One region of the Paenibacillus sp. PAMC21692 genome, then DNA from elsewhere that is predicted to be linked to it. Evidence: predicted binding sites of a transcription regulator. Region 1 holds the regulator's gene; the other holds the start of a gene.
The links. The regulator Rex, encoded in region 1, represses fermentation and respiration genes when NADH is low (regulators of the CRP and FNR family bind a similar motif). The targets are predictions, from matches to a motif close to TTGTGAAATATTTCACAA.
Positions count from the first base shown of each region.

Region 2: a site for Rex is predicted at 4,421-4,438, ahead of H7F31_RS02855 (DoxX family membrane protein). Genes of this name have one in related genera too.

Region 1 covers NZ_CP060293.1:5,500,273-5,507,812, reverse strand. The annotation lists gene panC (pantoate--beta-alanine ligase) at 1-98, shown strand, start outside; gene panD (aspartate 1-decarboxylase) at 101-484, shown strand; gene H7F31_RS22275 (tetratricopeptide repeat protein) at 603-1,391, shown strand; gene dinG (ATP-dependent DNA helicase DinG) at 1,407-4,310, shown strand; gene H7F31_RS22265 (redox-sensing transcriptional repressor Rex) at 4,307-4,963, shown strand; gene H7F31_RS22260 (amidohydrolase) at 4,938-6,251, shown strand; gene H7F31_RS22255 (hypothetical protein) at 6,284-6,778, shown strand; gene H7F31_RS22250 (hypothetical protein) at 7,002-7,538, shown strand; gene H7F31_RS22245 (AAA family ATPase) at 7,538-7,540, shown strand, end outside.
Region 2 covers NZ_CP060293.1:708,396-715,935, forward strand. The annotation lists gene H7F31_RS02835 (glucose 1-dehydrogenase) at 32-766, shown strand; gene H7F31_RS02840 (3-ketoacyl-ACP reductase) at 854-1,579, opposite strand; gene H7F31_RS02845 (LysR family transcriptional regulator) at 1,610-2,461, opposite strand; gene H7F31_RS02850 (DMT family transporter) at 2,621-3,625, shown strand; gene H7F31_RS02855 (DoxX family membrane protein) at 3,662-4,204, opposite strand; gene H7F31_RS02860 (50S ribosomal protein L25) at 4,580-5,125, opposite strand; gene H7F31_RS02865 (AAC(3) family N-acetyltransferase) at 5,333-6,118, opposite strand; gene H7F31_RS02870 (Crp/Fnr family transcriptional regulator) at 6,176-6,859, opposite strand; gene H7F31_RS02875 (patatin-like phospholipase family protein) at 7,062-7,540, opposite strand, start outside.

The DNA of each region.
Region 1 (7,540 bases):
ACGGTACCGTTATACTGGCACTTGCTGTAAAGTTCGGGACTACGCGATTAATCGACAATCGTTTATTCGAAACATCCAAGATTGGCGGAGGTGAATGATTATGTTCAGAACGATGATGAAATCCAAGCTTCACAGGGCGACGGTGACGGAAGCGAATCTGAATTATGTAGGCAGTATTACGATTGACGAGGATCTGATGGAAGCAGCGGATTTGCTGGAGAACGAGAAGGTTCAGATTGTAAACAATAACAATGGAGCCAGATTCGAAACCTACGTAATTACGGGGCCGAGAGGGTCGGGCGTTATCTGCTTAAACGGAGCGGCGGCAAGACAGGTTCAGCCGGGCGACAAGGTTATCATTATTTCTTATGCGTCCATGTCCACGGAAGAAGCGCGCGTCCATAAGCCGATCGTGACGATTCTAAATGATGAAAACAAGCCGGTCAAGGTGCTCACCGAAGAGCTTCACGCAACGATCCTGTAACGAACTGGTCTTTGGAAGTGGTTCGTTTATGTAACGTCTGGGATGCCGTATGAAAAACCGCGTTGGAACAAAGAATGACCGTATCACTCCTTAATCCAAAGCGAAGGCGGGATGCGGTATGATACAGCATATGTTCTCTTCGATGAACGAATGGCTTGACGGGATTAAAGAGCGTTACAACTCGGCCACGGACCAGGAGCGCGGTCAGTACCTGGAGCAGATTCGGCAGCTCAAAAAAACAAGCGACGCCTTTATCGAGGAATGGCTTCAATTCGAGGAAAAATTCACCGATTTTCAAGACGAGTGCGGTCCGTTCGACTTAAGCGGTCCGGTTGGAGGAGCGGCGCTGCCAAAACTTCCCGAGCTACCGGCGGGTAAGGATAAGGATCATCCAGCAAACAAAATCCCGAATTCGGGATATGCAGCTGCTGGCGCAAATTATCCAATCACAATCAGCGAGAAACAACCATGCGCCTATGGCGATCTGGAAATTCCCGAAGCTGCGGAGCCCTTCATGAGCAAAGGACAAGGCTATTATAAATTATTTATGTTCGCCGAAGCAGCTTCTTTATTCCAGACCGTCATTGCCATGGCCCCCGAATGCAATCTGGCGAGACTTCATCTGGCAATGAGCCAGATGCATCTGCAGAATTGGAACGAAGCGCAGCGTCACTTCCAACTGCTTGTTGTGATGTCGGACTTTCCGAAGTGGGTCGCTTTAGGATATAATGCCCTTGGGTGTATTCACGCAGTTCGGATGAACATGGCACATGCGGAGAGGCTGTTCCGCAAAGCTTACGAAGTTTATCCGAGCTTTACGGATCCATTAAATAACTTGCGATCCTGCCAGGAATCGCCTGGGCAATTATCGTTATATTTCGGAAGCACGGAGTTGTGCTGTTTGTGAGAGGGACGAAGATGGATGAAATACGCAGTGCTGGATTTGGAGACGACGGGTCATAGTGCAGAAGACGACATTATTCAAGTCGGCATCGTCATTGTATCGGAAGAGATGGCGATCGTCGATACGTTCAGCTCGTTTGTAAAGCCTACGGTACCTATTCCCCCGTTCATTACGCAATTAACCGGCATCGAGGAAGAGACCGTTGCGGACGCGCCTGAGCTGCACGACGTGCTGCTAAAGCTTATTCCTCTCTTGGATGATGCCGTTCTTGTCGCCCATAATGTAGGATTCGATGCCGGTTTCTTGAACGGCGCGCTGGAGAAATGCGGATATTTGCCTTTCACCGGCCGCAGGCTGGATACGATCGAACTCCTGCGAGTATTATATCCGACGATTACATCTTATCAATTAGGCGTTGTAGCGGCATCGTTTGGCATTACGCATGATCATCATCATCGCGCGGATAGCGACGCGCTTGCGACTGCCCATATTTTTATCGAGGCTGTGGGCAAGCTTCGCACCTTGCCGCTGCTTACTTTGCAGCGGCTCGTTGCGTTGATCGACGAATCCAGGGACCTGCATTGGTTCCTTAACGTCAATCTTAATCTTATGGAGCGAACCGTCGTGTTCGAGTCCAATGAAGTGGATTATTACCGGCAATTTGCTCTTAAGGCGCGAGAATGGAATGAAGAACAGCCTGCCAGGACTAATGGAGCGGGCTCGGCAATACCGAAGGACATGAGCTTCGAGGCTTATCTCGAAGCCGTTCGTGCCAAGTTTCAAGAACGTTTTCCGGATTACGAAGAGCGCGAGCCGCAAAAGCTGATGTTTCATCACGTATACGAAGCGCTCGCAGCCGATCAGCACCTCTTGATTGAGGCTGGAACGGGCACGGGCAAGTCGCTGGGGTATTTGATCCCCGCCCTGTATTACGGCGTTCAGAGCGACAGCAAGATCGTCGTCAGCACGCATACGATCAATCTTCAGGAGCAACTGAGAAGCAGGGATTTGCCGCTGCTGTCCGACGTGCTTCCGTTTCCCGTAAAAGCCTCCATTTTTAAGGGGAGAGGGAACTACTTATGTTTGCGCAAATTCGAGGGCAAGGTCAACGCCCGGGACTTGGTTTCTCCTGTAGAAGATGCGATTACGGCATCCCAGATGGTCGTCTGGTTAGGAGAAACGGAGACAGGGGATCAGGAGGAGTTGAACCTCGGCAGCCGAGGTTCTGACTTTTGGTCTACGGTATCCAGCGATGCGGACTCATGTCTTAATCGTGCTTGTCCATGGTTTAAGCGCTGTTATTACCATCGCGCCAAACATGAAGCGAACGTCGCCGACGTCTGTATTACGAATCATTCCTTGTTATTTACCGATGTGCAGGCCGATCATCGCCTGCTGCCCGCGTATTCTCATCTTATTATTGACGAGGCTCATCACGTGGAAGAAGTGGCAGGCAAACATCTGGGGATGAACGTGAATTATTTCTCACTCGTACATATTGCGACCCGGTTGTTTAAGGACAATCGAACGGGGTTATTGCCTTTACTGCGTTCCAAGCTGCAGAATGAAGGCGATGACCATGTACAAGCATGGACGGAGACGATTGATGAAATCATCCCGATCTTCCAGGAGATCAGGGAGCATTGGGACAAATTATTCGAGATGCTGTATGCAATGATGGGCGAAGGAGCTGAAGGCGCCACTGATAATGGCGCGGTTTCGTCTTCGGTTCTTAGACTCCATCATTCCGAGCTTCCTGCAAGCTGGGATGAAGCGAGCGGCGTCGAGAATAATATTTATGTCGAGCTTGCGCGGGTTATCAAGACGATGGAAAAAATGATCAACGACATCAAGGAGCGGATCGATGATCTCTCCGTTCAGGGAACGATTACCGATCTTAACGGTTCCATCCGGGATTTGACGAGATTAAAAGACGAGCTTCGAATCTTTATGAAACTGGAGCAGTCCGGTTTTGTTTTCTGGATGGAAGCCAGCGCGGTATACCGCTACCGATCGCTGCACATGTACGCGGCACCCGTCGATGTTAGCGAACAGCTTCAAAAGTACTTTTTTGACGCCAAAGACAGCATCATTATGACCTCCGCGACATTAACGGTGCAGAAAACCTTCCAGTACGCAGAGGAACAACTCGGACTCCTCGGCTATGAGACGCAGGGCAAGCTCAAAACCGTGCAGTTGCCGTCTCCTTTCCGTTACAGGGAACAGGCGCTGGTGATGGTCCCTCGCGACTTCCCGGTTGTTAAGGGCGCATATGTAAACGACGCGTATCTGGATAAGCTGGCGGCTTCGCTGGTCGACGCCGCTCTAGAGACAAAAGGACGAATGCTGGTGCTCTTTACTTCTTATAAGATGCTGAAGCAAGTTCACGAGCTTATGAAAATAGGTCTGGCCGCGGCAGGCATCGGCTTGCTGGGACAAGGGATCGACAGCAGCAATCGAACCAAGCTGACGAGACGTTTCCTTCAACAGCCGGAATCCGTGCTTTTGGGAACGAGCAGCTTCTGGGAAGGCGTCGATATTCCAGGCGAAGCGCTTACCTGTCTTGCCATTGTAAGACTTCCGTTCCAGCCTCCTAATCATCCGCTCCAAGAAGCAAAGGCGGAGCAACTGCAGCGACAAAAGCAGAATCCGTTTATGAAGCTGTCCATCCCGCAGGCCGTCATCCGGTTCAAACAAGGATTCGGCCGACTTGTCCGAACCTCGCAGGACAAAGGCATTGTCATCATCTACGATACGCGCGTTATCGATGCCTATTACGGCAAACATTTTCTCTATTCGCTGCCAGGTCCCAAGATCGAAACGATGTTTACGGATCAGATGGTGCCAAGAATTAGAGAATGGCTGGGAAAAAACAGCGCTGCGGCGAGCGAACCAGAAGCTACGAAGGAGGCAACAACTTGAAGCAGACCAAAATATCCGAAGCGGTCGTGCGCCGACTCCCTATCTACTTGCAGGTGCTTAACGAGCTGGACAGCCGCGAGATCCAGACGGTATCCTCGCAGGAGCTTGGGGTTAAGCTTGATCTTAACCCGGCTCAAATTCGCAAGGATCTCGCGTATTTCGGCGAATTCGGACGCAAAGGTATTGGCTACGACGTTGTCTATTTGATCGAAATCATTCGTCAAATACTCAAGGTGAACCAGACGATCAAGGTCGCGCTGGTTGGCGCCGGCAATCTGGGTCATGCCTTATGCAATTACAACAAATATTCCAAGGACAATATGAAAATAACGGCTGTGTTCGACGATCATCCTGCCAAGATCGGAACGAATATCAACAATCTGGTCGTTCAACCCATGAGCGAGCTGGTCGCAACGATTGCGGAGCAAAAAATTCGGATCGGAATCATCACTGTCCCTGCGTTCGAAGCTCAAAACGTCGTAAATCAATTCGTCTCGGCAGGGATAGAAGGCATTTTGAACTTCGCTCCAGCGATTTTGCGCGTACCGGATGAAGTACGCATTCACAATGCCGATTTCACAAGGGAACTGCTTAGCCTCGCGTATTATTTGAACCATGAAGGAGAAGATTCGGATGAAACAGCTATGGATTAGAAATGGCCTGTTCGTGACGATGGACGACTCGACCCCGGTCATTAAAGGTCATATGGTCATCACGAACGATACCATTACATATATCGGCGAGCAGGAGCCTGAGCCGCAAAGCTTGTCTGAAAGCGTTGAGAAGCTGGATGGCAAAGGACTGGCCTTCCTGCCCGGACTTATTAATACGCATGGTCATGCGGCGATGTCGCTCCTTCGCGGGTATTCGGACGATCAAAATCTGCAGGTATGGCTGGAACAGAAAATGTGGCCGATGGAGGGCCGTTATGTTGCGGCGGATACGAGAGCCGGCACAGCTCTGGCCATCGTCGAGATGCTTCGTACGGGAACAACGACCTTCCTCGATATGTATGATCGAATGGATGAAGTCGCCAAGGTGACGGAACAATCCGGCATCCGCGGCGTTTTGATGCGCGGCGTTATCGGCCTATGCTCGGAAGAGGAGCAGAAAGCGAAGCTAGAGGAAGCGATTGCATTCGCCCTGGAGTGGAACGGCAGGGCAGACGGCCGAATTACGACCATGCTGTCCCCGCATGCGCCATATACTTGCCCTTCCGCATATATCGAAAAATTTGTACAGGCCGCCCATGATCATTCTTTGGCGCTTCATACGCATATGTCCGAGTCTCGTGCAGAGGTGGAGCAGAACGTTAGGGATTACGGCGTTCGGCCTGTTGAGCATCTTCATCGGCTGGGTTTCTTTTCGCGCCCTGCGTTGGTCGCGCACGCCGTTCATCTGAACGACGAGGAGATTGCAATGCTAGCAGAGAACGGCGTCTCCGTAGCGCATAATCCTGTGAGCAATCTGAAGCTGGCCAGCGGCATCGCCAGGCTTCCGGAATTGCTTCGTGCCGGCGTTAAGGTCGGTCTCGGAACGGATAGCGCGGCCAGCAACAATAATCTGGATCTGTTCCAGGAAATTACAATGGCAGCCCTGTTGCACAAAGGCGTATCCGGAGATCCCACTGCCATACCGGCTATAGAGGCGCTTAAGCTTGGGACATCGCTCGGCGCGGCTTCCATCTGGAAGGAGAAGGAGATCGGCATGCTCAAGGCGGGGATGAAGGCTGATATGGCTGCCGTCAACATCGACCAGCCTCAGTACTTCCCGCTCACTGACATCGTCTCGCATCTTGTCTATGCGGGATCGGGCAAGGATGTTCGCCATGTGTGGGTTGGGGGCAAACAAGTCGTGAAGGATGCACAATGCACCTTGCTGGACGAAGAAAAAATTCGCAAGGAAGCGCAAGCCGCATTCGAGCGGCTGCTTAACGGCTAATGCGCGCCACGGAAAGAAAACGACGTCCGTTTATGACACCGGCCAAGTGGATCTGGATGGTTAGCGCCGCCCTGTTGACTTTCTTGATCTGGTTAGGGCTTTATTATCGGGATATACAGCTGCCGCACTGGTCGGCAGAAGCCGAAGCGAAGCAGCGAATCGTCGCCACGGGTGAAATATCGAATGTAGAGCGGCTGAACAAACATATCTGGGACGAGACCGTATGGGTCGGCTTCGGCGCAGGGGAACAGGATGATTATCATTACGTATTCCTGCGCGGCGACGAAACGACGCTTACCGTCGACGCTTCCGACGTGCTCGGCGAGGATGAGCTTAAAGCTCAGTTCCGTTCAAGCAAACCTGGGTCGAATATCGTTCGGGTCCAAGCCGGATTATTCCGGGGAGCTCCGGCATGGGAGATCTATTACTCCGCAGCTTCCGATGGAGGCGTTCAATATTTCTATGATTTTTATACCTTCGACAAAGATGGTAAGCTAATCGATTCCTATCGGCTGCCTTCCTCTTAAAGAGGTTGTTCAAAAAATCCGCTTGCCTTCAATCTTCTCGGTACTGAAAACCGAATTTTTTGAACTTCAACTTTATGCCATATCATAAAATTAGGCGGGACCTTCCATGGTCCCGTTTCCTGTTTTTACACCCCGAAATCAGCTGTAAAATGTGATATACTATCGTATAGACGAGTTGATATATAAATTATATATAAACAATATACATTGGAGGGGTTAGGAGATGAGAAAACCACGCGTATTGCCGCTAGCGATTACCGTTGTTGTCACTGCCGTACTATTGTTCGGAGGTTTCGCCTTGTACAAGCAGATGGTCGTCGCCGCGCCTCTTGCCGATAAGCTGGAAGAGATGAACGGAGTAGCGGAAGCATCAAAGCCTGAGATTGGACAAAAAGAATTAAAGGTGAAGCTGAAATTGTCCGCTGATGCCAGCCTTCGGGAAACTTACGGCAACGCGGTGAAACAAACGGCTGGCGTCGCCGGGGGCAAAAAGGTAATGGTACAGGTTGAGAGCGATCCCAATGAACAGCTGGAACAGCTCTGGTACGGAGCGATGTTCGAAATCGCGGAAGCGATGGAGACGAAGGCCTACTCCACGATTCCGGCGGCTATGGAGAAAGCCGTCGCCGGCATGGATGGCGTAACGACGGTGACGGAGATGGATGAGAACAACGTATATATTACGATCCGGTCAGAGCAAGAAGGTACGGCCAAATACGTGGTGTTGCCGCGAACGCCTAATACGATGGAGGTGTGGTAATG
Region 2 (7,540 bases), 3.8 Mb from region 1:
TTTAAGCGAATCTATTTTAGGAGGGCTTATTATGAGTCGCTTATCAGGCAAGGTAGCCATTATTACAGGAGCAGCGCAAGGTATGGGCGCGGCACATGCAAAATTATTTGTAGAGCACGGCGCAAAGGTTGTTTTAACCGATCTAAATGAGGAAAAGGGGCATGCATTTGCATCCGAGTTAGGCGAGAATGCTCTATTCGTTAAACAAAACGTAGCCTCTCAAGAAGATTGGACAAAAGTCGTCGCGAAAGCCGAAGAAGCTTTCGGTCCAGTAAACGTATTAGTAAACAACGCCGGCATTACGATGGCTAAAAATATGCTTGATCTTACAGAAGAAGAATACCGTCGCATCGTAGACATTAATCAGGTGTCTGTATTCTTGGGCATGAAAACCGTGGCAGCTTCGATGATGAAAGCTGGCGGCGGTTCGATCATCAACATCTCTTCGATGAACGGCCTGGTTGCCGGTGCCGTAGGTTACACGGATACTAAATTCGCAGTGCGCGGCATGACAAAAGCAGCTGCGATCAACCTGGCGCCGATGGGCATTCGCGTAAACTCCGTACATCCAGGCGTTATTGCAACGCCAATGGTTGTACAAGAAGATACAAAAGCGGCTGTAGAAGCCTTCTCTCAACACATTCCATTAAAGCGCGTAGCCCAACCGGAAGAAGTATCGAATATGGTATTGTTCTTGGCTTCCGACGAGGCTAGCTACTCTACAGGTTCGGAATTCATTATCGATGGCGGACTAACTGCACAGTAATATGTTCGCGGAACTTAAAGAGGCCGATTTTCTACCAGGGTAGAAAATCGGCCTCTTTAGGAGCATGTTGAGAACTGCTTTTTACACTCAGTAAGGATTCGTAGCAATAAAACTCGCCGTCTTCACGTAGATGCGCGGATTTAGCTTCAATTGATTGACGATTACTTCCGCGATGTCCTCCGCTTGCATGAACTTCGAATCGTTGTTTTCCTTGATCAGATTGAGATCAAGCGCCAGATCCGTGGCGACCGTACTAGGGTTCAGAGCCGTTACGCGAATATTATTGCGACGAACCTCTTGCGCTAACGATTCCGTGAAACCGATCACCGCGAATTTCGATGCGCTGTAAGCGCTGGAGGTAGCCGCTCCGCTTAATCCGCTGGTAGAGGAAATATTAATAATATCCCCGCCTGACTTCTCGATCAATTGAGGCAGCACCGCACGCGTGACATAATAGGTGCCTAGCAGATTCGTATCGATGATCCGTTTCCACTCTTCGGGGTCCATATCCAATACGGTGCCGAATGTCGCGATTCCCGCATTATTGATTAGAATGTCGGCGGAGCCCAGCTCGCTTCTCAGAGCTTCCACCGCGGCTTCCACTTGCTCTTTGGAGGAGATATCGGCGGTAGCATAAGCTGCTTTAACGCCCAGCCCTTTCAATTCGTCGGCCACTTCCTTTAAGGAAGCCTCGCTCCTGGCAACCAGGCCAACGTTTACGCCTTCTTTCGCTAATGCGACAGCCGTCGCTTTGCCGATCCCTCTTGCCGCTCCTGTTACGATTGCTACTTTTCCTTCCAACGATTGCGCCATTGTGCAGCTCCTCTCCATTCTGTACCCACATTATATCAAAGAAACAATTTCATCCATAAAGCATTGTAGCGTGCTCGATATATAGGAGTCTTTGCGCCAAATAAAAATGGTCGTAATTTCATGATAAGGCTCAGGTACGCTATGACCAAACACGGTGCCCTTGACAATCAGATCGGTAATGGATGATTCCGGAATAATCGTCATTCCTATTCCTGCGGCGACGCTGCCTATAATCGTTCCGAACGTTCCGAATTCCATGATCTGCTTCGGGATAATCCCCTCCGCCTTCATCCAGCTTTCAAGCCGTTCCCGATATCCGCAACCTTTATTGTATAGCAAAAGAGGCTTTTCCGTTATTTCCTCGATACGAAAGCTTTCTCCTTTGGTTACGAGCACCAGCTTTTCTTGAAAAACCTCAAGCTGTTCGATAAAAGGATGCCTGATGGGGCCTGTAACAAAAGCTCCATCCAGCTTCATATCAAGTACTTGTTGGACCAAGTCATCGGTAACTCCGGTTTTTAATGATAATTCAACATTGGGATACTTTCCATAATAAGAGGATAGGATGTCCGGCAGTGCATTCACCGTCTCCACGATCCCGATTTCCAGGACACCGGAGGGGTATGACTTATCCTCGAATAGATGTGCCATCTCCTCCATCCTCGACAAGATCTCCCTCGAATGCTCCAACAACCGCTTTCCTTCCGGGTTAAGGATCATCCCGCGTTTATGCCGATAGAACAATGGCGTCCGAAGCTCTTTTTCCAGCAGCTTTATTCTTGCTGTGACATTGGATTGCACGTAGTTTAGCTCCAATGCGGCTTTACTGACACTGCCATGCGTTGCAACCGCCTGGAATATTCTCAAATCATTAAACTCCAATGCAACCTCGCCTCTGCTCTCCAATGGAAACATGTTTTTCAAGTATCATTATAAATGATGATGAAAGTGATTTTCAATCATTTTACTATATCCATTCTCCTTCCTATAATGAGTGATGTACAAAGAATTGGGCAGATTTTCTATAGGGAGAGACTACACATGCTAAACAAACAAGTCATCATAGGTTCCATTCTCTGTCTCATTGCCAGTATGTCATGGGGAGCGATGTTTCCTGTTGCACACATTGCTTTGCAGCAAATTGATCCATTTTATTTTTCATTTATCCGATATTTTGCCGTGGCCGTCATTCTTAGCGTGATGCTTTGGATAAAAGAAGGGAAAGCGGCATTCCGTCTGGAAGGAAAGGGCAAGACTCTATTGTTTTTTGGAACGATGGCATTTGTGGTCTATAACATGGCCATTTTCTTCGGGCAGCAGCTCATGGGGGAATCCGGGACAATCGCCGCCTCCATTATGGAAGTGCTCATGCCGATGATTTCCGTTATGCTCTTGTGGATCACAACCAAAAAAGCACCGAATACATACACGCTCACAAGTGTAGGTATCGCGCTCGCCGGCGCTTTGCTCGTTACTACCAATGGGAAATTTACATTTTTTACGATGGCTGGGCAACATCTTGTTCCTTTGCTTCTGATTTTCACGGGAGTTGTGGGATGGGTCGTGTATTCGATGGGGGAGAGCCGATTTAGAGATTGGTCGATCCTGCGCTATTCCACACTCACATGTTTGCTAGGAACCGCAGTGTCTTTCATCATCGTTATGCTTGCTTCCGCCTTTGGGTTGGTTCCCGTTCCCGGCTGGCACACGATACTTTCGATTAAATACGAAATGTCCTTTATGATACTACTGCCAGGGCTTGTAGCCCTGCTGTGCTGGAATTCAGGGATCAAACGGCTATCGCCGCTTAACGGCATCTTATTTATTAATTTTGTTCCAATTACCACTTTCGTCATTATGGCCTTTCAAGGCTATCAGATTAGCAACTATGAATTTTACGGTACGCTGCTCATTATCTTTGCCTTAATACGGAACAATATGCACCAGAGGAAAGCACAGCGGTTAGAAGACAACAAAGCCTATTCCGCTAGCCCTGTACTTACTCAAATCAATAAGCAAAAAGAACGATCAGAGGCAGCGCTCTGATCGTCCTTTTTTTCGATGAAGTTTTTCGGTATTGGTTTATTTAACTAACAGTCCCGCATCTGTTGTCGGATTTTTGGGTTTGCGATGGAAGAGACGATCAAGTCCTTTGTGCATAAGCGGAAGGACGTAACGATCTAATCCAAAGCGGCCAGCGTTCGTGCCGGCGAAGATGACCATCAATCCAAGAAGCAGAAGCCACGGGTTCGTGCTTACGGTACCTGCGAACATAAACATGAAGTTCATTAAGGCTCCGAAGAATGCGGCGGTAAGCGTTAGTGTACCAAGGATGAGTCCAAGTCCTACCAGAAATTCTCCCCATGGTATAGCGACGTTAATAAATCCAACGTTCGGTAATGCAAAGTGTTCTACAAATGCAGTGTAGGTCGGGTAAACCGCTTCACCTGTAGCTTTATCAAGCACCGGGTTGTTTACGGCCGCGTTGAGGAAACCCGTTGCATCGAAAGGCGTTGCTCCCGTAATTTTATGCCATCCAGCGTCTAACCATGCGAACCCAACCACGAAGCGAACAATAGTGACTAGAATACCGGCGATTTTATGCTCTTTCCAAAATTTTAACATGAAACTCACTCCCGTTCTTCATTATTAGTAGCGGTATGGCGTTAGATTAGCTTCAATCTCGCTGATGGTTGAGATCGTTGTATATGATTCATCAGGATCACCGTCCTCGTTGGTTTCGATTGATGATTGCTTCTTGTTGATGTCTTTATTATAGAATGTAAAAACGATTGACATTGTGATTTAAATCATAAAGTTGAGGGGTAACATTTGATCAATTTGTGAATAAATTCACAATAGTTGGCGTGTAACGAAGCCGAAACCAATCGTCACGTTCAGCACGTTGCTCAAGAAAGCAGCAGTGGATGCCAAAAACCAAGGAGCTAAGCGAGAACAAGCCGCTTAGCTCCTTGGTTTCTTTCACTTAGCATCCAAGCATTAAGGCTTCAATACGGATACGAGAGTTTCGTTATCCCCGGATATGACCGTCACTTCGGGCGGTAATTTCAGGTCTTTTACGAACAACGTTTCTCCGATTTCCATCGCGCTGATGTCGAGCTCGACCACGGACGGCAAGTTCTTAGGCAAAGCCTCCACTTCCACATACGGGTCCTCGACCTGCACGACTCCCCCCGACTTTGTTCCAATAGGGCTACCCAATAGCTTTACCGGAAGCTTCGTACGAATAACTTCGCCCGACTGAACAAGCTGGAAATCGACATGCAACAGCTCGCCGGTCACCGGGTTGCGATGAAGGTCCTCCAGCAATACCGTCAGGGAATAGTCATCTGCCAGCTTAAGCTCGATAAAGCCGGAGCCGCCTTTCTTTAACCATTTTTCAAATTGCTTGGTGGATATATGAATGATTTCGTTATCTGCGTTTTTTCCGAATACAACCCCGGGTAAACGTCCCTCCCGACGTAAATTCCGCAGTCCGGAAGATTTCAATCTCGGACGTCTTTCTGTATGAATGCATGCAGCCATGCTCTACCTCTCCTTTACATGAGTGATTTTAGCGCTGTAATAGCAGCGGTTGAACCTCCCCGGCACGGGGATAAATAGAGAAACATAGCATCACAACCTCCATGTCCTTTCGGATAGATAGACATACATTAAATGTAAAAACCCGTAAATACAGACCAAGGCACCCCACTCCGAAGAGTGGAATGCCTATGGGTTTCATTCACCATATCATAGATTGTCGGCCGTGTCGATACGCGCTGGCAAAGGATTGTTATCCGAAAATAAATCCGGATTATCCTTGAGCATGTCCGTAATGACCTCAGCCACCAAAGCTGCATTGCATACTCTAACGACGGCATCGCCCAACAGCCCTTTATACATCGCTCCCTTGCGTTCAAGCACTTCGTCCACTTTCCAAAAATGCTCGGACCACGATAACCCGCAATGTCTGCGGGAAGGCACAGGGATTTCGGTTCCGTCGGACAAAACCGTATACAGCATCTGGTGGTCATCCGTTAGTCTTCCGGATATATCCACCCATTCCTCGACCCCATGAATAAAGGTGTTGCGCTTTAAATCGACTCCGACCAACATAATCGTTGCTTGCCGGTCAAGCAGCTTCCCCCAACTGGAGCCTCTGGCGCATGGAGTATCGAAATGATGGTCGCTGTTTGTAAATGCATGTGCATCTCTCCCCAGCGCCGCCACGGAATGAGTGGGATGCCATGAACGCGCCACGCCCGGCCTTTTGCGAAAAAGTTCGGGCAAAATGCCGACGCAAACCGGCGACTCCTCCACGTAGAACCTCGGATTCTCTGCATTTATATGCGACCATGTATGAGTGGGCAACACTAACAGACCATCCTTCATATAGTCGGACAACACGTCCAGGACCGTGTCCGCGCCACCATCGACTTGTCCCAAACTTTTCATCGACGAGTGAATCAATAACGTGCCAGTTGCATCAATACCTAGCTGATCTAATTGCTTCTGCAGGCTCTCTTTCGTGTGCAACCTTTTCCCCTCCAATCGTAATATCCTAACAGTTACCATCCTGATTCCCAATTCAACTCAATTAACGTCAAGTATATTTCTCAGTCCATCCAGGTTGCACACAATTATTTTTTTCTGATCATTGCGTATCAATTGCTCGTTTTGTAATTCCAATAACAATTTTGTCACGGTTTCGCGTGCCGTTCCTGTCATATCCGCCAATTGCTGATGCGTTAGCTTCAAATCAATTAAAATACCATCCGCTGAGGGTACTCCATGTTGTTCTGTTAGTCGCAGCAACATGCGGGCAATACGCGTGCGTACGTCGTGAATGGTCAAGTCCATGATTAATTTATTGGCATCGCGCAGACGATCCAAAGCCGTTCCCAATATACCGATAAGGATTTCAGGCTTGCTATTGACTAAAGGAATGAAATGGCGTTTTTTCAAAATGCATAAAGTAGACTTCTCGATTGTCCTCGCCGAAGCAGAGCGTACTCTTTCATTCTGCAGCAAAGCCATCTCTCCAAAGAAATCTCCTTCTCTAAAAATAGAAAGAACCACATCCCTGGAGTGATTATCTTGATAAATTTGAATAACTCCGGATATAACCAGATAAAGTTCATCTCCTTCATCGCCTTCTAAGAAAATGGACTCGCCTTTTGTATATACGCGTTTGCTGCATAACTTGGAAATTTCAGTTAAATATTCATCATCAAGTTGCTCGAAGAGCGGGAAATTTCGTAATAGCTGCAGATTCATCTTCAAAGCCTCCAGTACGAGCCATAATTTGAAAGGGCCATCCTCCGGCAGCCTGTTCAGCCACGCCAGATATGACCCTTTCTTAAAATATAGGGAAGTATAAGTTCTTCTATACTTGGCCTCTATTTCTTGGAATGAAACTTACTGCGCCGCCAAAGAACGGCGACAGCCGTTTCACCTTGATCGTGTTTTAAATAGCTTTTCACCTTTCAACCAGCTTGCTTCGTATTATCGTTAACGCTTCCCGCGCTGCCTTTTCGCCCATGGCCATGTTATGGTTAGACAATTTAAACGATACCTGATTTGTCGTAATTTCGGGCCTAAGCACGACATCCGCGATTTGCGCTTCTTCCGAAATAATTTTTCGGCTCATAATTTCAATCGTGTTGAGGATCGCCACTAAAAAGCTTTTCGGTTCCCCTAACACCGGCGTACTCAAATCAACGGCGATCACCACGTCGGCCCCCATGCTTTTGGTTAGCGCAACAGGCACAGGATGGACCACCGCACCATCCACCAGGTAGCGTTGCTGATACTGAACCGGCTTGATGAAACCGGGAATCGCCGTCGAAGCGCAGATCGCATGGGAGACTCTGCCTTTATTGAAAATGTGCGCTTCGCCGCTCACCGCATCCGCAGCTACTGCGGCAAACGGAATCGGCAAGTCCTCAAAGTTGACAG